DNA from 2 places in the Rhizobium sp. B21/90 genome. Region 1 is predicted to be linked to the other one. Evidence: predicted binding sites of a transcription regulator. Region 1 holds the regulator's gene; the other holds the start of a gene.
What was found. The regulator LexA, encoded in region 1, represses DNA repair genes until DNA is damaged. The targets are predictions, from matches to a motif close to TGTTCNNNNTGTGTTCNG.
Positions count from the first base shown of each region.

Region 2: the regulator LexA is predicted to act here: its motif matches at 7,165-7,182, upstream of J5278_RS12355 (DNA polymerase IV).

Region 1 is NZ_CP072162.1:2,362,649-2,373,655, forward strand. Features, by position in the region: gene J5278_RS11215 (pyruvate dehydrogenase complex dihydrolipoamide acetyltransferase) at 1-103, opposite strand, end outside; gene J5278_RS11220 (pyruvate dehydrogenase complex E1 component subunit beta) at 119-1,552, opposite strand; gene pdhA (pyruvate dehydrogenase (acetyl-transferring) E1 component subunit alpha) at 1,568-2,608, opposite strand; gene J5278_RS11230 (septum formation initiator family protein) at 2,766-3,077, opposite strand; gene eno (phosphopyruvate hydratase) at 3,213-4,487, opposite strand; gene kdsA (3-deoxy-8-phosphooctulonate synthase) at 4,635-5,480, opposite strand; gene J5278_RS11245 (VOC family protein) at 5,477-6,361, opposite strand; gene lexA (transcriptional repressor LexA) at 6,527-7,246, shown strand; gene J5278_RS11255 (ComEC/Rec2 family competence protein) at 7,227-9,686, opposite strand; gene gltA (citrate synthase) at 9,988-11,007, shown strand, end outside.
Region 2 is NZ_CP072162.1:2,567,701-2,578,707, forward strand. Features, by position in the region: gene rnr (ribonuclease R) at 1-1,206, shown strand, start outside; gene J5278_RS12320 (DUF983 domain-containing protein) at 1,235-1,690, shown strand; gene J5278_RS12325 (MFS transporter) at 1,934-3,118, shown strand; gene rpmG (50S ribosomal protein L33) at 3,212-3,379, shown strand; gene J5278_RS12335 (PleD family two-component system response regulator) at 4,231-5,601, opposite strand; gene J5278_RS12340 (response regulator) at 5,619-5,990, opposite strand; gene J5278_RS12345 (DUF3572 domain-containing protein) at 6,123-6,431, shown strand; gene J5278_RS12350 (hypothetical protein) at 6,434-7,075, shown strand; gene J5278_RS12355 (DNA polymerase IV) at 7,186-8,481, shown strand; gene J5278_RS12360 (ABC transporter ATP-binding protein) at 8,572-10,425, opposite strand; gene J5278_RS12365 (type 1 glutamine amidotransferase domain-containing protein) at 10,673-11,007, opposite strand, start outside.

The DNA.
Region 1 (11,007 bases):
CGTCGCCGGACTTGACCTGATCGCCTTCCTTGACCAGCCACTTGGAGAGCGTACCCTCTTCCATGGTCGGCGACAGGGCGGGCATGGTGATGTTGATAGGCATCGAAAGACCTTCCCCTTATTTGTAGCAGACGGCTTTCACCGCATCGACGACTTCGCCGACGTTCGGAAGGGCCAGCTTTTCGAGATTGGCGGCGTAGGGCATCGGAACGTCCTTGCCGGCGATCGTCAGGATCGGCGCATCGAGATAGTCGAAAGCCTGCTGCATGACGCGGGTGGCGATTTCGGTGCCGACCGAGTTCTGCGGATAGCCTTCCTCGACGGTGACCAGGCGACCGGTCTTCTTCACCGATTCGATGACGGTCGGCAGGTCCATGGGACGCAGCGTGCGCAGATCGATCAGCTCGACGTCGATGCCGAGCTGTTCGAGTTCGGCGACAGCCTTGACCGCGTAGGTCATGCCGATGCCGAACGAGACGATCGTCACATCCTTGCCGGTGCGGTGGATACGGGCCTTGCCGATCGGCAGAACGAAGTTATCCATCTTCGGCACGTCGAAATGCTGGCCATAGAGGATTTCGTTCTCGAGGAAGACCACCGGGTTCGGATCGCGAATCGCAGCCTTCAGCAGGCCCTTGGCGTCGGCTGCCGTGTACGGCATGACGACCTTGAGGCCAGGGATCTGGCTGTACCAGGCAGAATAATCCTGGCTATGCTGGGCACCGACGCGGGCAGCCGCACCATTCGGGCCACGGAAGACGATCGGCGCACCCATCTGGCCGCCGGACATATAGAGCGTCTTGGCAGCCGAGTTGATGATCTGGTCGATGGCCTGCATGGCGAAGTTGAACGTCATGAACTCGACGATCGGCTTCAGACCGGACATGGCGGCACCGACGCCGATACCGGCAAAGCCGTGCTCGGTGATCGGGGTATCGATAACGCGGCGGGCGCCGAATTCCTGCAGCAGCCCTTGCGTCACCTTGTACGCGCCCTGGTACTCGGCCACTTCCTCGCCCATGACAAAGACGTTATCGTCAGCGCGCATTTCTTCGGCCATGGCGTCGCGGAGTGCGTCGCGTACGGTCGTCGAGACCATTTCGGTGCCGGCCGGGATGTCCGGATCGGCAGCGATATGAGCCTTTGGCTGGGCCGGCACCTTGCTGTCGGCGCGGGCCGTCGGCTCATCGGCGGATTGGCGGGCCTTGCCGCCGGCGTCGTTGCTGGCCGCAGCCGGCGTATCGGCATCGGCCTTGGGGGCTGCAGCCTTTTCGGTGTCCGCACCAGCGTTCATGGCGTCGGCGCTTTCGCCCTCGGCAAGCAGGATCGCGATTTTGGCGTTGACCTTCACGCCCTGGGTGCCTTCGGCGACCAGGAGCTTGCCGATCGTGCCTTCGTCGACGGCTTCGACTTCCATCGTCGCCTTGTCGGTTTCGATTTCGGCAATGACGTCGCCGGAAGTGACCTTGTCACCTTCCTTCTTCAGCCATTTGGACAGTGTGCCTTCTTCCATCGTCGGAGAGAGGGCGGGCATCAGGATATCGATAGGCATGTGTTCCCTCCCCGATCAGAGCAGAATGTCTGTGTAGAGCGCGGATGCATCCGGCTCCGGCTCGGACTGGGCGAAATCGGCACTGTCGGCAACGATATCGCGAACATCCTTGTCGATCGCCTTCAGATCGTCTTCGGATGCCCAGCCTTTTCCGACCAGGCGCAAGCGCACCTGCTCGATCGGATCATGTTCTGAGCGCATCTTCTGCACTTCGTCCTTGGAGCGATACTTCGCCGGGTCGGACATCGAATGGCCGCGATAGCGGTAGGTCAGCATTTCGAGAATGATCGGGCCCTTGCCGGAACGGCAATGCTGGAGCGCCTCGTCGGCTGCCGCCTTGACAGCGCGCACATCCATGCCATCGACCTGCATGCCGGGAATGCCGAAGCCCGAACCGCGCAGCGAGTAGTTGGACTGCGCCGTCGCGCGGGCAGAGGACGTGCCCATGGCGTAGTGGTTGTTCTCGATGATATAGACGATCGGCAGCTTCCAGAGAGCAGCCATGTTGAAGCTCTCGTAGACCTGGCCCTGGTTGGCCGCACCGTCGCCGAAATAGGCGACCGAGACGCTGTCATTACCACGGTATTTGTTGGCGAAAGCGAGCCCGGTGCCGAGCGAAACCTGCGCACCGACGATACCGTGACCGCCGTAGAAATGCTTCTCTTTCGAGAACATGTGCATCGAGCCGCCCTTGCCGTGCGAATAGCCGCTGCTGCGACCAGTCAGCTCGGCCATGACACCACGCGCTTCCATGCCGCAAGCGAGCATGTGGCCGTGGTCGCGATAGGCCGTAATGACCTGATCGCCTTCCTTCTGGGCCATCTGCATGCCGACGACGACAGCTTCCTGGCCGATGTAGAGGTGACAGAATCCGCCGATGAACCCCATGCCGTACAACTGTCCGGCCTTTTCCTCGAAGCGCCGGATGAGCAGCATTTCGCGGTAGGCTTTCAGCTCTTCGTCGCGATCGAAATCGGCTATAGGACCGCCGTTGGTTTCAACACGTGCTGACTTGGACGTTTTCCGGTTGGAAACGGACGCGATTTTCGGCGCCATTCAACCCTCCCCTGTGTGATAAGCATCGATCAATGGTGACGCGTAACATAGGGAAGATTAACAGATGCAGCAATGCCATAAACGCATGGCTAGTATTCGATATAAGTCACTGAAAAATAAATAAAATCTCCGATTAACTGAAATTCAGTTAATCGCGCTATTTGTTGAAGATGACGATTTCGTCGGCCTTGGAATAATCGAGCTGGTAACGGGCCTTTTCATCAAGCATGTCCTTGTCGAGCGATCCGTCGCTGAGCAGGGCAACCTCCTTTTCGAGGTGCTGTCGCTTGGCAACGAGATCGGCCAGATCCTTGGAGCGGGCCAGTCGCTGTTGCTCGAATACTTCGGTCGCCCGCAGGCCGTAATCGCCATGGACGCAGTGGTAGCCGAAATAGGATACGAAGGCGACGGTGATGGCTGGAAGCACCAGGTGACCAAGCCGCTTCTTCTTATGATATTTTGTCCACATGCCGTTTGCCCATACGCTGTACCCGTGTGAGCGACACTAGACGGCAGAGATTAACCGTCCGTTGACCGTGTTGCGAGATCGACTAAAAAACCGCGCCCGAAGGCGCGGTTGGTAGAAAAGCGAATGCGTCTGGTATCAGCCGCGCAGGATGGACGTGCCGGCGTAGCGGGCCTGCGGACCGAGCATTTCCTCGATGCGGATCAGCTGGTTGTACTTGGCAAGACGGTCCGAGCGCGACAGCGAGCCGGTCTTGATCTGACCGCAGTTGGTGGCGACCGCGAGATCGGCAATCGTCGAATCCTCGGTTTCGCCAGAGCGGTGCGACATGACGGCTGTATAGCCGGCCTTGTGGGCCGTTTCGACGGCGTCGAGCGTTTCGGTCAGCGTGCCGATCTGGTTGACCTTGACGAGGATCGAGTTGGCAACGCCCATCTTGATACCGTCGCGAAGGCGCGAGGAATTGGTAACGAACAGATCGTCGCCGACCAGCTGGGTGGTCTTGCCGGCCAGCTCTGTCAGCGTCTTCCAGCCTTCCCAATCGTCTTCGGACATGCCGTCTTCGATCGACAGGATCGGGTACTTGGCAGCGAGTTCGGCAAGGTATTCAGCCATGGCGCCCGGCTCCAGCGTGCGACCTTCGCCTTCGAGAACGTACTTGCCGTCCTTGAAGAACTCTGTCGCAGCACAATCGAGGCCGAGGTAGATGTCTTCGCCGGGACGATAGCCGGCCTTCTCGATCGACTTCATGATGAAGTCCAGGGCTTCCGGCGCGCTTTTCAGGCCCGGTGCGAAACCGCCTTCGTCGCCGACATTGGTGTTGTGACCCTGGGCCGACAGTTCCTTCTTCAGCACGTGAAAAACTTCGGAGCCCATGCGGACGGCATCGGAGAAGGTTTCTGCACCGACGGGGAGAATCATGAATTCCTGGAAGTCGATCGGGTTGTCGGCATGGGCACCGCCGTTGATGATGTTCATCATCGGCACAGGCAGAAGGCTGGCATAGGCGCCGCCGACATAGCGATAGAGCGGCAGGTCGGCGCTCTGGGCGGCGGCCTTGGCGACGGCGAGCGATACGCCGAGGATGGCGTTGGCGCCGAGGCGGGACTTGTTGGCCGTGCCATCCAGCTCGATCATCAGGTTGTCGATCTGGATCTGGTTTTCAGCATCGAGACCGCCGATGGCCTCAAAAATCTCGGTATCGACGGCTTCTACAGCCTTTTCGACGCCCTTGCCGTGGTAACGCGAGCCACCATCGCGCAATTCGACTGCCTCGTGGGCACCTGTCGAGGCGCCCGACGGGACTGCGGCGCGACCCATGCTGCCGTCTTCCAGATATACGTCGACTTCGACAGTCGGGTTGCCGCGGCTGTCGAGAATCTCGCGGGCGATAATGTCGGTGATTGCGGTCATGGCTGGTTCCTGCTCGCTGGTTATAATCGATTGAAATCTCTAAATCGAAGGCGTGACAATTACAATGCCATCACGCGCTTCGAATGAGGGAACGTCATAGCCGACTAAACCAAGATCATGTCAGCCTGTTGAACGCTCCCGCAGATGCTAGGCCTTGGCGATGGCGTCGAATGCCAGCAGCTTTTCGAGCAGCTTCGGCATATCTTTCAGATGCACCATGTTGGGGCCATCGGACGGCGCATGGTCGGGGTCCTCGTGGGTTTCGATAAACACGCCGGCGACGCCGACGGCAACGGCCGCGCGGGCAAGGGTTTCCACGAATTCGCGCTGGCCCCCGGAGGACCCGCCCTGGCCGCCGGGCTGCTGCACGGAGTGGGTAGCATCGAAGATCACCGGAGCGCCCATCGCCGCCATGATCGGCAGCGAGCGCATGTCGGAGACCAGCGTGTTGTAGCCGAAGGATGCGCCGCGTTCACAGAGCAGGATGTTCGGGTTACCGCTGTCGTTAAGCTTGGCCAGCACGTTCTTCATGTCCCAGGGGGCGAGGAACTGACCCTTCTTGACGTTGATGATGCGGCCGGTCCTGGCGGCAGCGACCAGAAGATCGGTCTGGCGTGACAGGAAGGCCGGGATCTGCAGGACATCCACGGTCTTGGCGACAAGGGCGCACTGCTCCTCCGTGTGGATGTCGGTGAGCACCGGGAAACCGTATTCCTTCTTCAGCTCGCCGAAGATCTCCAGAGCCGCTTCCAGCCCAAGGCCACGCTGGGCGGACAGGGATGTGCGGTTGGCCTTGTCGAAGGACGACTTGTAGACGAGCCCGATGCCAAGCGAGGCGCAGAGTTCCTTGAGCTTGCCGGCTATCGTGAAGGCATGATCGCGGCTCTCCATCTGGCAGGGACCGGCAATCAGCGAGAGGCGCTTGCTGTTGGAGAAAGTGACCTTGCCGGGGCCTTCGCCGGCGACCACGTCCGAATTTGTCGAATGGCTCATGCTGTCTCCTCGAAGGCAAACAATGCCCCCTGCCCGGGAGCGGCCTTCACCAGAATAGTGTTGCTCTTGCGTGTGTAGGTCACGCCGTTACCAGCCAAATGCGCTTCTGTCACGGAAAGATCGCGAACCGCAAAGACGATTGCCCGCCCCCGCAGGCCCGCATCTTCACCGGATGGCGCCGCCTCATAGAAGGCCTCCATCCCCTCGCCGCTCAAGATGTCGATTTCCACATTGGCTGCCGATGCTGTGATGCCAAAGGAATGCGGAGCGATTGCGGCACCATTGCCAACTTGGCTGATGAGCCCGGAAAACGCCTCCGGGCTGGCGCAGGACAGCACAATGCGCGAAATGCCGAGAACGCCGTTCGGATGCCTCTCCAGCGCGCTGCGATCCGTCGGCATCGCATTAATGCGCTCGCAGGTGAAAACGAAGAAATCCGGGGCACGCAAATCTGCGGCGAAAGCAAGGCGAAAGCCGGCAATCGATTCGGACCCGTCCGGCATGCGCATCGGCCTTTCGAACTCGAGGATCTTGCCGGCCGAGACCCCGCGGTCGCGAAAGCGCTGCTGGTCGCTTTCAGCATTGCCGGTTGCGAAGGCAATGGAGGAAAAACCATCGTCGCCGACGCGAAACCGGAAAGCCTGGTCGCGCGCGACGAAGACATTGCCGGCCAGCGCCGACGCCTCGCACTCCGAGAGACTGGCAATGCCGAGTGGCTCGAGATAGGTCTTGTCGGCGAAGAAAACGCAAGCATTTTCAGTACCAAAGGGATGCCGTGCATCGGCAGCGACAGTGAAGCCAAGCTTGCTCAGCCGCTGGCGCGCAGAGGCTATATCGCAGGTCGGCAGGACCAGATGGTCGATTGGATAGGCTGCTGTCATGGTTTGTCTCCACCCTGCGAAGCCGTCAGCGACGGCAGCGCGACATGATCTTCCAAAAATGCGATTATTCCAACGGCGTTCACAAAGATTTAGTCACTTGCGGAACACATATGGAACATATAGTGTCCGTTCTGGCTTTGTTTCGCACTTGGAGCACGAAAAACGATGTTGACGCGCAAGCAACAGGAACTGCTTCTCTTCATTCACGAACGAATGAAAGAGTCCGGCGTGCCGCCTTCTTTCGATGAAATGAAGGACGCGCTGGATCTGGCGTCGAAATCGGGTATCCATAGGCTGATCACGGCACTGGAGGAACGCGGCTTCATTCGCCGCCTGCCGAACCGGGCGCGTGCCATCGAGGTCATCAAGCTTCCCGAGGCCTATAACCCGAATGCGCAGCCACGGCGCGGCTTTTCGCCGAGCGTCATCGAAGGCAGCCTTGGCAAGACGCCGGCGGTCGCCGCAGCGCCGACAAAGCCCGCAGTCGACGACCGCAGCGGCTCCGTCTCGCTGCCGGTCATGGGCCGCATCGCCGCCGGTGTTCCCATCGCCGCGATCCAGAACAACACCCACGACATCATGGTCCCCGCCGATATGGTCGGCGCCGGCGAGCATTACGCGCTCGAAGTGCGAGGCGATTCGATGATCGAGGCCGGCATCTTCGACGGCGATACGGTCATCATCCGCAATGCCAGTACGGCGAGCCCCGGCGACATTATTGTCGCCCTCGTCGATGACGAGGAAGCAACGCTCAAGCGCTTTAGGCGCAAGGGTGCCTCCATTGCACTCGAGGCAGCCAATCCGGCTTACGAGACCCGCATCTTCGGCCCGGACAGGGTAAAGATCCAGGGGCGACTTGTCGGACTTATCCGCCGGTATCACTGACCGGTGACGTGGCATCGGTACCGGTGAAGGCCGGCTTTCGCCAGTCATAGGCTCGATGCCTCTCCCATGGACGGTCAAGGGCGCTGAACGCGGTGATGAACTTTGGCTCAGGAGATATCAAGTTGACCTCGATGGAACCTGTTTTGCGTAGCGATGCGCCGGTGTAGAGCACTGCACCGGACCGACAGAGATCAAGGCGAAGTTTGACCGGCGTGATGACAATGTCGGCGGTATCGCAGGCCGGCCCCAGATAAGCCGCATCGGAGATAGTCACCAGCATCGCGCCCGTCTCGAGCATGGCAACGCACCAATCGCGACCATGGCAGGCAAACCCGCCGTCGACCGCATTGTCCAGAGCAGTTTCCATTGCTGATCGCAATGTGGCCTGATGCTCCGCATCCATACGGGTCGAGGGGCGGCCACGAACGGAATGGGGCGGGGTCGAGTTGTCCGGCGGCAGCATTTGCGGCGGCGTATCCTCTGACACCGGCAGGGCTCGCTGCCATTGCTGATAGATGAAATCCGGGGGGCGCTCACGATTGCGCTCGAGTCTCCCCTGCCGGAACATGGCGACCAGTTCGCCATCCTCCGAAATCAGCAGTTCCGATTTCTGGAGAGACGGTTGGAAGGCGGCAAAAGTCACCGAGGCCGCAATCAGCAACGCGCCGGCATGGCGCATGGGCGTTCGCAGCACCGTCATCAGCATGAAGCCGGCAATGATGGTCGGGAAAAGTCCGCTAGGCAGGCGCGCGAAGGGCACATTGCCGCCCCATGCAGCCACCGTCTTTGCGATGACCATGACGATATCAAGTCCCCAACCGGTGACAAGCCAGAACACGCCGTCGAGGCCGAAGGGCATCATCAGCATGGCAAGCATGCCGACCGGCATGACGATGAATGACACCACCGGCATGGCGGCGAGATTGGCAACGAGGCCATAGGTCGCCAGCCGGTGAAAGTGTTCGATCGAGAAGATTGCCGTCGACGCGCCGCCGATGAACGACGTCATGGCGATGCCGGTGAAGAAGCGGCTGACCGCCAGCACCGGCATCGGTGCCCGGAAAGCAGCAAACCGCCGCTCGCGGGGCGGACGTCGCTTCCATAGCGAATAGCCGGATACAAGGGCGATGGTCGCCGCATAGGACATCTGGAAACTCGGGCCGAGGATCTGCGACGGCGAGAGCACTAGAATGGCGATAGCCGAAAGGGCGACATTGCGCAGGCTGAAGGATGGTCTGTCGAACAGCACCGCGACCAGCATGATCGCCATCATGATGAAGGCCCGTTCGGCCGATACACCGAAGCCGGAAATGAAATAATAGGCGGTGACGGTGATCAGCGCACCGATGGCTGCAATTTTCTTGGTCGGAAAAGCCTGCGCCAATCCGGGAAACAGGCTCAGTGCATGCCGGAGGCCGACATAGAAGATACCGGCCGACAAAGCCATATTCAGTCCCGAGATGGCAATGATATGAGCGAGGCCGGACACTCTTAGGGCATCCGTCGTTTCAGGCGAAATCGCCCGACGTTCGTCGTTGACCAGCGAAGCCGCGAAGGCGCCGGTGTCGCCGGGCAGGATCGAGCGGATTCGGTCGCCGATATGGCCGCGCAGCCCAGTCAGCCAGCGGTCGGTCCTTTGGAGCGTCGTTCGCTCGCTGGTGTCATCGACGCTGGCCATCATCAGTTGCGGCGTACCGTAGAAGAAACCGTTGGCACCGGTGCCTTCGAAATAGGCAGTGAAGGCAAAATCGTGGAGGCCGGGCAGCGCCGGGCCGGCTGGCGGGCTCAACCGGGCCCTGCCCTCAACCACATCTCCGAGTTCGAACGGTACATCCTGGCCGCGCACGAGAAGGGATATCTGCTCCGGTGGCCGCCGAACGACAGGCGCGTCTGTCGCCAGCAGATCCAGCACGTAGCGCCACCGCCCTTTGTCGTCCACTTCGCGGCGCTGAACCTGACCGGTGATGGTGGTAGTCACGGGCGAGTCCAGCATGATCGTCGACGCTCGCCATGTCTCCCATTCAGCGAGAAGCATGCCGAGCAGGCCCAGCGCCGCTGCGAACGCCAGATGCCGCAACGTTGGGCTCAGATTGTGTTTCAGGAGGCAGACGGCGGCGAGCACCAGGAAGACCGCCGCAATGCCCGTCACCGGCGGATTGCCCGGAAGCTCGAACCAGATTATGGCTCCGCAGCCGATGTAGACGGGCGCAAACAGCATTGCGCGACCGTGGGCGGCCTCTTCGGCAATCATCCCCGCGGTTGCGATTCGCCACCCGTTGAGCGAAAGGGCAGCGCGCTTCGGCCACGGCACGGCGTGTTGCGTGCGGGCAGGCATCCGTCCAAGCTTGGCAACGGCGTTGACAGTAGCGCGCGAACGCTCGGCGAGGCCGAGAAATACCTGGCGATGACCTTGCCTCTCGCGCGCGTCCAACTCTGCCATTCGCCAGTCAGCCCCGCTCGCAATCTTCAAGCCCAGGGTATTTTTGCAACCTTTGCTCGAACAATTCAACTGAAATCGATTGAAATGCGTCCCGCGGGAACGTCGCTTCTGGAATGCCGCAGATCGGGCTTTAAAGGCATCGCAGTCATGGCGGAGGCGCTGCCCAAAAGTTGATACCGCGATGCACAAATACCGGTCAGGGTAACTTGGCATTAGCCTCTGGATCATATAGCTAATCTTTAGACGCTTAACCCTTTGGTGCTTTTTTAAGGCACCAACCCGCCAAATCTTGGAGGCTCTCATGACGGAACAAAGCGCGAAACTGACCTGGGGTGATAAGACTGTCGATCTGCCGGTGAAGGCCGGTACCATCGGTCCGAGCGTCCTCGACATTGGCGCACTCTACAAGAATACCGCTTCCTTCACTTACGACCCCGGCTTCACCTCGACCGCATCGTGCGAATCCAAGATCACCTATATCGATGGTGACGAAGGCGTTCTGCTGCATCGCGGCTACCCTATCGAGCAGCTGGCCGAAAAGGGTGACTTCCTGGAAGTCTGCTACCTGCTTCTCTACGGCGAACTGCCGACGGCTGCGCAGAAGAAGGATTTCGACGACCGCGTCGTTCACCACACCATGGTGCATGAACAGATGACGCGCTTCTTCACAGGCTTCCGCCGCGATGCACATCCCATGGCTGTGATGTGCGGTTGCGTTGGTGCGCTGTCGGCCTTCTATCATGATTCAACCGATATCACGGATCCGCACCAGCGCATGGTGGCGAGCCTCCGGATGATTGCAAAGATGCCGACGCTTGCCGCGATGGCGTACAAGTATCATATCGGCCAGCCTTTCGTGTATCCGAAGAACGATCTCGACTATGCGTCGAATTTTTTGCGCATGTGTTTTGCGGTTCCTTGCGAAGAATTCGAAGTCAATCCGGTTCTTGCCCGTGCGATGGACCGCATCTTCATCCTGCACGCCGATCACGAGCAGAACGCCTCGACATCGACGGTCCGTCTTGCCGGCTCTTCGGGCGCAAACCCATTTGCCTGTATCGCGGCCGGCATCGCCTGCCTCTGGGGCCCGGCCCATGGCGGCGCCAACGAAGCTGCACTGATGATGCTGCAGGAAATCGGCACCGTCGATCGCATCCCTGAGTACATCGCCCGCGCCAAGGACAAGAACGATCCTTTCCGCCTCATGGGTTTTGGTCACCGCGTCTACAAGAACTACGATCCGCGCGCCAAGATCATGCAGAAGACGATGTACGAAGTGCTGGAAGCAACCGGCAATGCCGGCGATCCGCTAATGCAGGTT
Region 2 (11,007 bases), 210 kb from region 1:
GCGATTGCCGTGCGCATGGTGTTTTCGCGCGAGGGTCGCAAGATCGGCCACACCTTCCACCGCATCATGATGAAGAGTGCCGCCAAGCTCTCCTACCAGCAGGCGCAGGCAGCGATCGACGGAACACCTGACGATCAGACAGGACCGCTGCTGGAACCGATCCTGAAGCCGCTCTACCATGCCTATGGGGTGATGAAACGCGGCCGCGACCGCAGGCAGCCGCTGGAACTCGACATGCCCGAACGCAAGATCCAGCTGAAGCCGGACGGGACAGTCGACCGCGTGGTCGTTCCACCACGGCTGGATGCGCACAAACTGATCGAAGAGATGATGATCCAGGCGAACGTCGCAGCTGCCGAGACGCTGGAAAAGCAGCGGCAGCCGCTGGTGTTCCGCATCCATGACGGCCCGTCGCTTGCCAAGCAGGAGATCCTGAGAACATTTCTGGCGACGCTCGACATTCCGCTCGCCAAGGGCGGCAACATGCGGGCCAACAATTTTAACGGTATCCTTGCCAAGGCAGAAGGCACGCCGCACCAGACGATGGTCAGCGAGATGGTGCTGCGCTCCCAGAGCCAGGCGATCTATAGCCCGGAGAATATCGGCCATTTCGGCCTCAACCTGATGAAGTACGCCCACTTCACCTCGCCGATCCGCCGCTACGCCGACCTTATCGTCCACCGTGCGCTGGTAGGTTCGCTCGGGTTTGGCGAAGGCGGCATCACGCCGGAGCAGGAAGCCGGTCTCGACGACATCGCAGCGGAAATCTCGACCTTCGAGCGGCGCGCCATGGCGGCCGAGCGCGAGACCGTCGACCGCCTGATTGCCCATCACCTCAGCAACAGGGTGGGCGAAGAGTTCGACGGCCGCGTCGGCGGTGTTACCAAGTCGGGCCTTTTCATCGGGCTGCCGGAATTCGGCGCCGATGGTTTCATTCCGATCTCGACGCTCGGCAACGACTATTACATCTATGACGAGGCGCACCAGGCACTGGTCGGCGACCGGACCGGGCTCGGCTACCGGCTTGGCGACAGCGTCAAGGTGAAGCTTGTGGAAGCGGTTCCGCTGGCAGGCGCGCTGCGCTTCGAGATGCTGAGCGAGGGACGCGAACTGCCGCGTGGCATGCGTTCGTTCCACAAGTCTGGACGTGGCGGCACGCCGGTGCGCAAGAAGCCGGGGACGAGGCCACCGCGCGGACGGAAATAGCTGCTGGAGGGCGGCCGGAGGAGGAGTAATGACAGCAAGCGGTTCGACACCCGTCATTCGCTATGGCGGACCTGAAAAAACCGAGCGCCCGCTCGGCCAGGCTATCCTGCGGGGCGCCTGCAGCCGTTGCCCCAACTGCGGCCGTGGAAAGCTTTTCCGGGCGTTTCTGAAACCGGTGGACAACTGCGCTGTCTGCGGCGAGGAGATGTTTCACCACCGCTCCGACGACCTGCCACCTTATCTCGTCATCCTCGTGCTCGGCCACGTTGTCGTCGGCGGCTACATGATATCGGACACGATGCACCATCTGCCGATGTGGGCGACGCTTTCCATCTGGGCGCCGATCACCGTGCTGACGGCGCTTGCCGTCATCCAGCCGATCAAGGGTGGCGTGATCGGGCTGCAATGGGCTCTGCGCATGCACGGCTTCGGTGGACACGAAGACCGCCCGGACGAATTCGATGAAGGCAGCGGCACCGGGTAAGGCTGCAGGACGCCGAGACAAGCCGAAACGGCAGTGTTTTCCCCACGGGACCTGACATCATCACCGGCCATGGGTTGACATGGAGGCTAATTCTTGTCTGAACATTGCCGGCATTGTCGGGCATGCTCCGGCCGCTGCGATCGACCGGACGCCCCGGAATGTGGCGCTCTGGATTAGCCGGCAAGATGCCTTTCTCAATTCTGCGACGCGGACGTTTCGTTCGCTCCATGCTAAGGATCAACCATGACTGAACCGACGAACGGCAAGGTCGGCCATGTCGAAGAAATTCACTGGCCCTCGCTTTTCGCCGCGATCTCGTCGATTTCGGCCGTTGGCATTGCCATCGGTCTCGGCCTGCCCCTTTTCAGCATCATCCTTGAAAAGCGCGGTATCTCGTCGTCGCTGATCGGCCTCAACACAGCGATGGCAGGGATCGCGGCAATGATCGCCGCGCCCATCACCACACGGCTGGCGCACCGCTTCGGCGTTGCCTCGACAATGATGTGGGCGGTATTTCTCTCGGCCGTCAGCGCTGTCGGCTTCTACTATGCGACGGCCTTCTGGATGTGGTTCCCGCTGCGGCTGGTCTTCCACGGCGCGACGACCACGTTGTTCATCCTTTCGGAATTCTGGATCAACGCCGCCTCGCCCCCGGCAAGGCGCGGCTTCGTGCTCGGGCTCTACGCCACGGTTCTTTCTTTGGGATTTGCTGCGGGACCGCTGATTTTCTCCATGGTCGGCAGCGAGGGTATTTTGCCCTTCCTGATCGGCGCGGTCGCCATTCTCGTTGCCGCCATCCCGATCTTCATTGCCCGCAACGAAAGCCCGGTGCTGGAAGAAAAGCCCGAGATGCATTTCATGCGCTATGTCTTCCTGGTGCCGACGGCTACCGCCGCGGTGTTCGTGTTTGGCGCAGTCGAGGCAGGAGGCCTGTCGCTGTTTCCGATCTATGCGACGCGCTCCGGCTTTACCGAATCGCATGCCGCCTTGCTGCTGACGATGATGGGTATAGGCAACGTCGTCTTCCAGATCCCGCTCGGACTGCTATCGGACAAACTGACGGACAAGCGCCCGCTGCTGGTCATCATGGCCTGCATGGGCCTGGTGGGCGCGCTCGCGCTGCCATGGGTGGTAGGCAACTGGATGATAACCGCAGGCCTGCTTCTTTTCTTCGGAGGATGCGTCTCCGGGCTCTATACGGTAGGCCTCAGCCACCTCGGATCCCAGCTGACAGGGCCCGATCTTGCCGCTGCCAATGCGGCGTTCGTGTTTTGCTATGCAATCGGCACGGTCGCCGGCCCGCAGGCGATCGGCACAGCTATTGACGCAGCAGGAACCGATGGATTTGCCTGGGCGATTGCTGGTTTCTTCGGGCTTTATGTGTTGCTTTCCGGGGCCAGACTGCTCTTCCTGGGGAAGAGGGGTTGACTTTTCGGGCGCGATTTGTAATTTCGCGCCATAATTTGCCGTGGACCGCAACCGGCCGTCCACGGCATCATTTTTCTTAAAGGCAGGACGACCATGGCCAAGGCAACAACAATCAAGATCAAGCTTCTGTCGACGGCCGACACCGGCTTCTTCTACGTCACCACCAAGAACAGCCGCACGATGACCGACAAGATGAACAAGACGAAGTACGACCCGATTGCCAAGAAGCACGTCGAGTTCAAGGAAACCAAGATCAAGTAAGATCATTATGGTTTTCAGGTTTTAAAAGGCGCACCTGCAGGGGTTGCGCCTTTTTTAATGTCTGCCGATCGTTTGTTTAATATCTACCGATTTCCTGGCCGATATTGCACGCAAAATCGCGGCATGATAAATCATACATCACTAATATGATGTATCGAACTCCGATCGGCGGTAGCGGTTCGCGTGGCCTGTCATTATAGAAAACGCCGCTCTTCCGGCGGGAAAGAGCGGCGCTCACTAGGGGTCGGACGGATGCAAAGCGGTACGAGGAACCGCAGGGCATGCATCCGACCGACCGACCCCACGAACCAGGTGATGCGGCGGACCTGAGCATCATGGGGTATTTCCGTCCGGCTGGACGATGTTCGACCTCGGCAAACTCGCTTAAAAGTCGGTTAAAATCAAGAAGTCTTCAGTGTCAAAAGAGGTCAGACTGACTCTATGGTTAAATAGGGTGCGGTTGAAACTAGCTTGGGATGCGACGCTTTTTGGCTTAAACTCAAAAATACTGCAAAACGTCAGTATACCTTCAGTTACGACTCAATCTTTTTATACTGAGCAGGCGTTGCTTGCAAAATCTGTGTCCGAAGACATCAGCATGGATATGGATGCATGTCAGCATTACGACATAAATCATCCTGCACTACTGTCGTAAACTCAATATATCTTAAATTCTTATTGACTGAAATTGCGAAATCTCGCAATTTTGGAAATAAAATGACGCATAATTACTTATCAATCTTCTGCGAACCAATCCCGGAAGCGCTACTTTTCAGATATTAAACTTTTGTAATGGCCGCACAAAACAGCTTGCAGTGACTTCCTCTCGCACCGCCGGACGCGCTGCAGGCCTAGGCGGCCGCAGCGACCACGCGGTTTCGTCCACCGTTTTTCGCCTCATAGAGGGCGCGGTCGGCTTGCTTCAATAGTTCATCTGGCCCATCGAGCGATGTCTCGCGGGATGAGATCCCGAAGGAAGCCGTGATGGCGATGGTCTGGCCGGTGCCGCGCAGGGTGAATGGTGTACTTTCGACGGCTGAACGCAGTCGTTCCGCAATAGCGGCTGCGACCGGTGCCGATGTATCCGGCATGACGACCACGAATTCCTCACCGCCGAAACGGCAGGCGAGATCGGCGCCGCGGACGGTGGAGCGTACGCGGGCGGCAAATTCCCGCAGGACCTGATCGCCGGCATCGTGACCGTAGAGGTCATTGACGGCCTTGAAGCGGTCGATATCACTGATGAGGATCGAAAGCGGCCTGGCGCGCTGGACGGATCGCTTGAAGAGAATGGCCAGGTGGTTGTCGAGATAACGTCGGTTGTGCAGCCCGGTCAGCGCGTCAGTGACTGCAAGCTCGATGGTCTCCTGGACGCTGGCGCGCAGACGATCATTGTAGCGCTTGCGCTTGATCTGCGTCAGGCAGCGCGCCACGAGCTCGTTGGTATCCACCGGACGCACGATGTAATCGTTGACACCGAGCTCGAGTGCCCGGACGATCATCTCGTCGGCACCCTGATCGGTGATCAGCAGGACCGGAAGAAATCGCGTCCGCTCCAGCGAGCGCAACTGCGAGCAAAGGCGCAGCGGATCATAGTCGTCGAAATTGGAGTTGACGATCACCAGCTCGAAGGAGCTTTCCGCTGCTTCGAACAAGGCTGCCTGGGCGTCGGACATGGCCACGACATTGGCAATCGGCTTCAAGGCGCGCACGATGCGCTCCTGCGAATTGGCGCGGCCGTCGACCAGCAGGACCTGCGCAATCTCCTCGCCCTTGCCCTCGCCGATCCTGCCATCCTCGAAGCCGAGCGTGCGTGCGGTCTCGGCACGCGAGCGCAGCTCGTCACTTAGGGTCTTCAATCTCAGCAGGCTCTTGACGCGTGAAATCAGCTGGAGGTCATTGACCGGCTTTGTCAGGAAGTCGTCGGCACCGGCCTTGAGGCCGCGAACACGGTCTGCCGGCTGGTCGAGCGCCGTCACCATGACAACAGGGATATGGGCAACCTTCGGATCTGCCTTCAGCCGCTCACAGACCTCAAAGCCATCCATGCCAGGCATCATGATATCGAGCAGAATGAGATCCACCTGGGTGGTGTCGCAGATGGCCAGCGCATCCCTGCCATTATCGGCGGTCAGCACTTCGAAATACTCGGCCAGAAGCCTGGCTTCGAGAAGCTTCACATTCGCCGGAATATCGTCAACAACCAGAATTCGCGCGGTCATATGGTCTTTTTCAACGCTCAGGCGTCGCCCAGATAGGTCTTTATTGTTTCAATGAATTTCGGCACGGAAATCGGCTTGGAGACATAGGCTTCGCAGCCGCCCTGGCGGATACGCTCCTCGTCGCCCTTCATCGCGAAAGCAGTGACGGCAATCACGGGAATGACGTGCAGCTCGTCGTCTTCCTTCAGCCATTTCGTCACTTCCAGCCCGGAAACCTCTGGCAGCTGAATGTCCATCAGGATCAGGTCGGGACGGTGCTTGCGGGCGAGTTCGAGCGCCTCCATGCCGTTGCGGGTCTGGATCGTCGAGTAACCGCACGCCTCGATGAGATCGCGAAAGAGCTTCATGTTCAGCTCATTGTCTTCGACAATCATCACTTGCTTGGGCATAATACAGTGTCCTCGCCACCGGCCTTGAATCCACTCAGCGAAAATATAAGGTCGCGCGGCAGCCGATTCGATAAATCCGTTAGGGTGACGCTAGCGGCATTTGGTTGAGAAAAAGGTAATTTGCCCCGCGAAATGCAAAGCAACTTCAAGAAGCCGAAAGGATCTGACGCAGATCCGCAGGAAATCGCTATCGCTGTACTCGGATGGCTGGCGAACGAGCCGGATATGTTCGGCCGCTTCCTGGCACTGACCGGAATGGAGGCCGCCCAGTTGCGCAATGCTGTCAACGAGCCAAGCTTTCTCGGCGGTCTCTTGGATTTCCTGATGAACCACGAGCCATCGCTTATGGCCTTCTGTGCGGCGACAGGCACTGCGCCAGAGGCGGTCATGGCGGCTTCCGCACACTTCTCAGCTCCAGGCCTCGGCTCGGGGGAATACTGATCTTGGACGAGACAACTGACATAGGACATGTGCCGCTTCGGGACAGACCTCTCGTGGTTTGCGACATCGACGAGGTTGTTCTCGAGTTTCTGACGCCGTTCACCCGCTTTTTGCGCGCCAGGGATCACGACCTTCTGGCGCGCTCCTTCCGTATTCACGGCAACGTCGTCTCGAACCAGGATGGGACGGTGCCGGACGACGAAACCGTTTCGGCCTTCCTCGAGGATTTCTTCCTGACGCAGGACCAGTGGCAGACGCCGGCCGAGCGCGTCGTCGAAACGCTCACCGGCCTTGCCGGAGATGCCGATATCGTCTTCCTGACGGCCATGCCGCCGCGCCACCAGCAAACCCGCCGCGCCGTGCTCGACAGGTTCGGGCTTCACTTCCCGATGATCGCTACCGAGCAGCCAAAGGGGCCGGTGCTCGCGCAGTTGCATGGCGACAGGCCGCAGCCGGTTGTGTTTCTGGACGACATCGAGAGAAATCTGCTCTCCGTCGGACAGGCCGTGCCGGATTGCCTGCTGGTCAACCTCATGGCCAATGCCGATTTCCGGCCGTTCCTTCCAGTGCCGTCGCCCGGGATCGTCAGCGTCGAGGACTGGTCTGCGGCGGACATGTTGATCCGGGCGCATATCGGGCTTTGAGGTCCTGGACTGCAGGCACTTATACATGCTCCACCTCTTGCGCCGATTTTCATCCTTGAGTGGCTAGACCATAATGCATAGAGTGATGATGTTCAACATTTGTTCTCATCATGACCAACTTGCCTGATACCACGCCCGGCTTCTGCCGCGATTGCCTGAGCGAACAGCCGGCGGTCGTGAAGCGTTGCGGTGCGTGCGGCAGTCCAAGGCTTGTCTACCACCGCGAACTCAACGACCTGACGCTCGCGCATATCGACTGCGACGCCTTCTACGCGTCGGTCGAAAAGCGCGACAATCCGGAGCTTGCAGACAAGCCTGTGATCATCGGCGGCGGCAAGCGCGGCGTCGTCTCGACCTGCTGCTACGTCGCCCGCATTCACGGCGTTCGTTCGGCCATGCCGATGTACAAAGCGCTCGAGGCCTGTCCCAACGCGGTCGTCATTCGCCCGGACATGGAGAAATATGTCCGGGTCGGGCGCGAGGTCAGGGCGATGATGGAGGAACTGACGCCTCTGGTGCAGCCGCTTTCCATCGATGAGGCCTTTCTCGAACTTGCCGGCACGCAGCTTCTGCACCAGGATCGCCCTGCCCGTATCCTGGCGAAGTTTGCCAGGCGGGTGCAGTCCGAGATCGGCATCACGGTGTCGGTCGGGCTGTCCTATTGCAAATTCCTCGCCAAGGTCGCCTCCGACCTCAACAAACCACGCGGCTTTTCGGTCATTGGCCGACAGGAGGCAGTCGAGTTCCTGGCGCCACGTCCCGTCACCACCATCTGGGGCGTCGGCAAGGCATTTGCCGCGACGCTGGAGGGCGACGGCATCCGCACCATCGGCCAGCTGCAGGCAATGGACGAAGGAGCCTTGATGCGCCGCTACGGCGTCATGGGGCAGCGGCTGTTCCGGCTGGCGCGCGGCATAGACGATCGCGAGGTGCATCTTAACGACCCCGCCAAGAGCGTGTCTGCAGAGACGACCTTTTTCGAAGATATCTCCCGATATGACGACCTAGTGCCTGTTCTGCGCAACCTCTCCGAAAAAGTGTCGAGACGCCTGAAGAAGGGCGACATCGCCGGCCATACCGTGGTGCTGAAGCTGAAGACGGCGGATTTCAAGAGCCGCACCCGCAACCGCAAGCTCGAAGACCCGACACAACTGGCCGACCGGATTTTCCGGACCGGGCTCAGGCTGCTGGAGGCCGAGACCGACGGCACGAAATTCCGCCTTCTCGGCATCGGCGTTGGCGACCTCTGCGACGCCGGCCGCGCCGATCCGCCAGATCTTGTGGACGAACCCGCCGCCCGGCGGGCCGCAGCCGAGGCAGCAATGGACAAGCTCAGAGCCAAGTTCGGGGATGCATCGGTGGAAACGGGGTACACGTTCGGTGCCGGCAGGCGGGAGCGGTCGTGAAGGACTGACTGGCTGCCCCGTTCAGTGATGCTTACCAGAGCCGCCAGCAAAACTACGAGGCTGGTTGCGTCTGGAAATGCCTGAGATTCTCTAGCCGATCTCCTCCGGCATAAAGCCACCTGTCTGGCGTTTCCACAGACGAGCAAACAGACCGTCCTGTTCGATCAGCGCGTCCGGCGTGCCCTCCTCGACGATCCTTCCCTGATCGAGCACCACGATCCTGTCCATTCTTGCAATTGTCGAGAGCCTGTGGGCTATGGCAATCACCGTTTTCCCTTCCATCACTGCGCTCAGCCTTTCCTCGATGGCCGCCTCCGACTCGCTGTCCAGGGCGGAGGTCGCCTCGTCGAGCACCAGGATAGGCGCATCCTTCAGAATGACGCGTGCAATCGCAATCCGCTGTCGCTGGCCGCCGGAGAGCTTGATGCCGCGATCTCCGACAAAGGCATCCAATCCCTTGCGCCCCTCACCATCGGCAAGCTCGGAAATGAAATCGTTGGCCCGTGCAGCCTGTGCTGCTGCCTCGATCTCCGCTTGATCTGCGTCGGGGCGTCCGTAGCGGATATTGTCGGCAACCGAGCGGTGGAGGAGCGCTACATCCTGGGCAATGACGCCGATCCCCTTGCGCAGGCTCGCCTGGGTGACCTCCCGGATATCCTGTCCATCGATGCGGATCGTGCCGGCAGTGATATCATAAAATCGAAGCAGCAGGTTCACCAACGTCGTCTTGCCGGCGCCGGAGAAGCCGACAAGTCCGATCTTTTCGCCGGGTCTTATCGTGAGCGAGAGATCGGTGATGATGGCCTTGCCGGATGCATAGGAGAAGCCGACGCCCTCGAAGCGGATCTCCCCATGCGACACGGAGAGGTTCTTCGCACCGGGCATATCCGTGATCGTCGGCGGCGTCGTCATCACAGGCATCGCGTCCTTGATGGTGCCGAGCGCCTTGAAGATTTGCTGGCCCATCTGCAGGAAGGTGAAGGATCCCGCCGACAGACGCTGCAGGATATAGACCGTCGCCACGAAATCGCCGACGGTGACAAAGCGGTCGTAGAGGCCGACAAACCCGATCCCCAGCATCACTAGCCAGAGCAGCATATTGAAACTGATGACGACCAGTTCGGTCGTCCGGTAGATGCGTTGCTCATGATGGAGCGTACGCACCGCCTCGGACATGATCTTCCTCAGCGTGCCCGCCTCGCTGTCTTCGGCGGCAAACTGCTTGACCATCTGGATATTGCTGTAGAGGTCGGTCAGCGCACCGGAGATAAGGCTGTTCTGCTTGGCGGAGCGACGTGCACGCTCCGTGAAATCGGGGACGACCTTGATGGTGAAGGCAACGTTCAGCGCAATCCAGACAATGACGGGAAGCGCCAGTTGCCACGACAATGCCAGCAGCAGGAATACGGAGCCGAAGATCTGCAACACGAAGCGCGGCGCGGTCTGGAAGGTGATCAGCATCTGTTGCTGGACGGCATAGGCAACCTGGTTGAGCCGCGACGCGACCTGGCCTGCAAACAGGTCGTGGAAGAAAGCAAGGTCCTGCCGCTCCACCGCCATGTGCCCCTGCCACTGGATGGCGATGGGGAGGCTGATGCCGACGGTATGGGAATTCAGGATATTGGTGACGTAGAAAAATATCGGCATGACCGGGAAGATCATCAAGGCGAGCAGCACCAGCAGCCCCGACCGGCTATCAACAAAGCTCGCGACGCCCTGTGTAGTGATGCCATCGACAATCACAGAGAGCCCCCAGATGATCGTCAGGTTGATCGCCTCGACCACCATCGAACACAGCGCCATGGCAATCAGCACGCCGCGGAACATCTTAATCAGGTGGAGCAGAACTGCGATGGGGCCTTTGGTGGGTAATGGCCGATAAGGGATATCGAGCGGCCGGATCAAGGTTTCGAAGGGACGATAGATCGCATCTGAAATCGACATAAGCCGCTCCGGTGATCATCGGAAAGCGAAAACTCTGGACTAATGAATGGCATACCAGCAGTTCACGTCTCCAACCTCAATGGGAAATCGAACCGGCACGCGAAAAGTGAAGGCGACTGAAGTGGTCCGCAGTGCCGAATTCGGAGACGACACAACTGCCGCGACTTCCTTGCCCCATAAAAATGGCCGGGCTTTAAGGCCAGGCCACTGGTCGAAGAATATCTGCAGGAAACGCTGTTAACCGCGCTTACGCATCCTTGGCGGCAGTCAGTGCCGCGACAAGGATGCCTGCCGTCTCAACGGAAGAGCCTGGATTCTGGCCGGTGATCAGGAGACCGTCCTTGATCGTGTAGGACGCCCAGTCATCGCCGCTGGAATAGACGCCGCCGTTCTGCTTCAGCATATCCTCGACCAGGAAAGGCACGACATCCGTGAGGCCGACGCCATCTTCTTCCGAGTTCTTGAAGCCCGTGACCTTCTTGCCGCTCACCAGCGGTGTTCCGTCGGCAGCCTTCACATGGCGCAGCACACCCGGTGCGTGGCAGACGAGGGCGACGGGCTTGCCGGCCCGGTAAGTGTTTT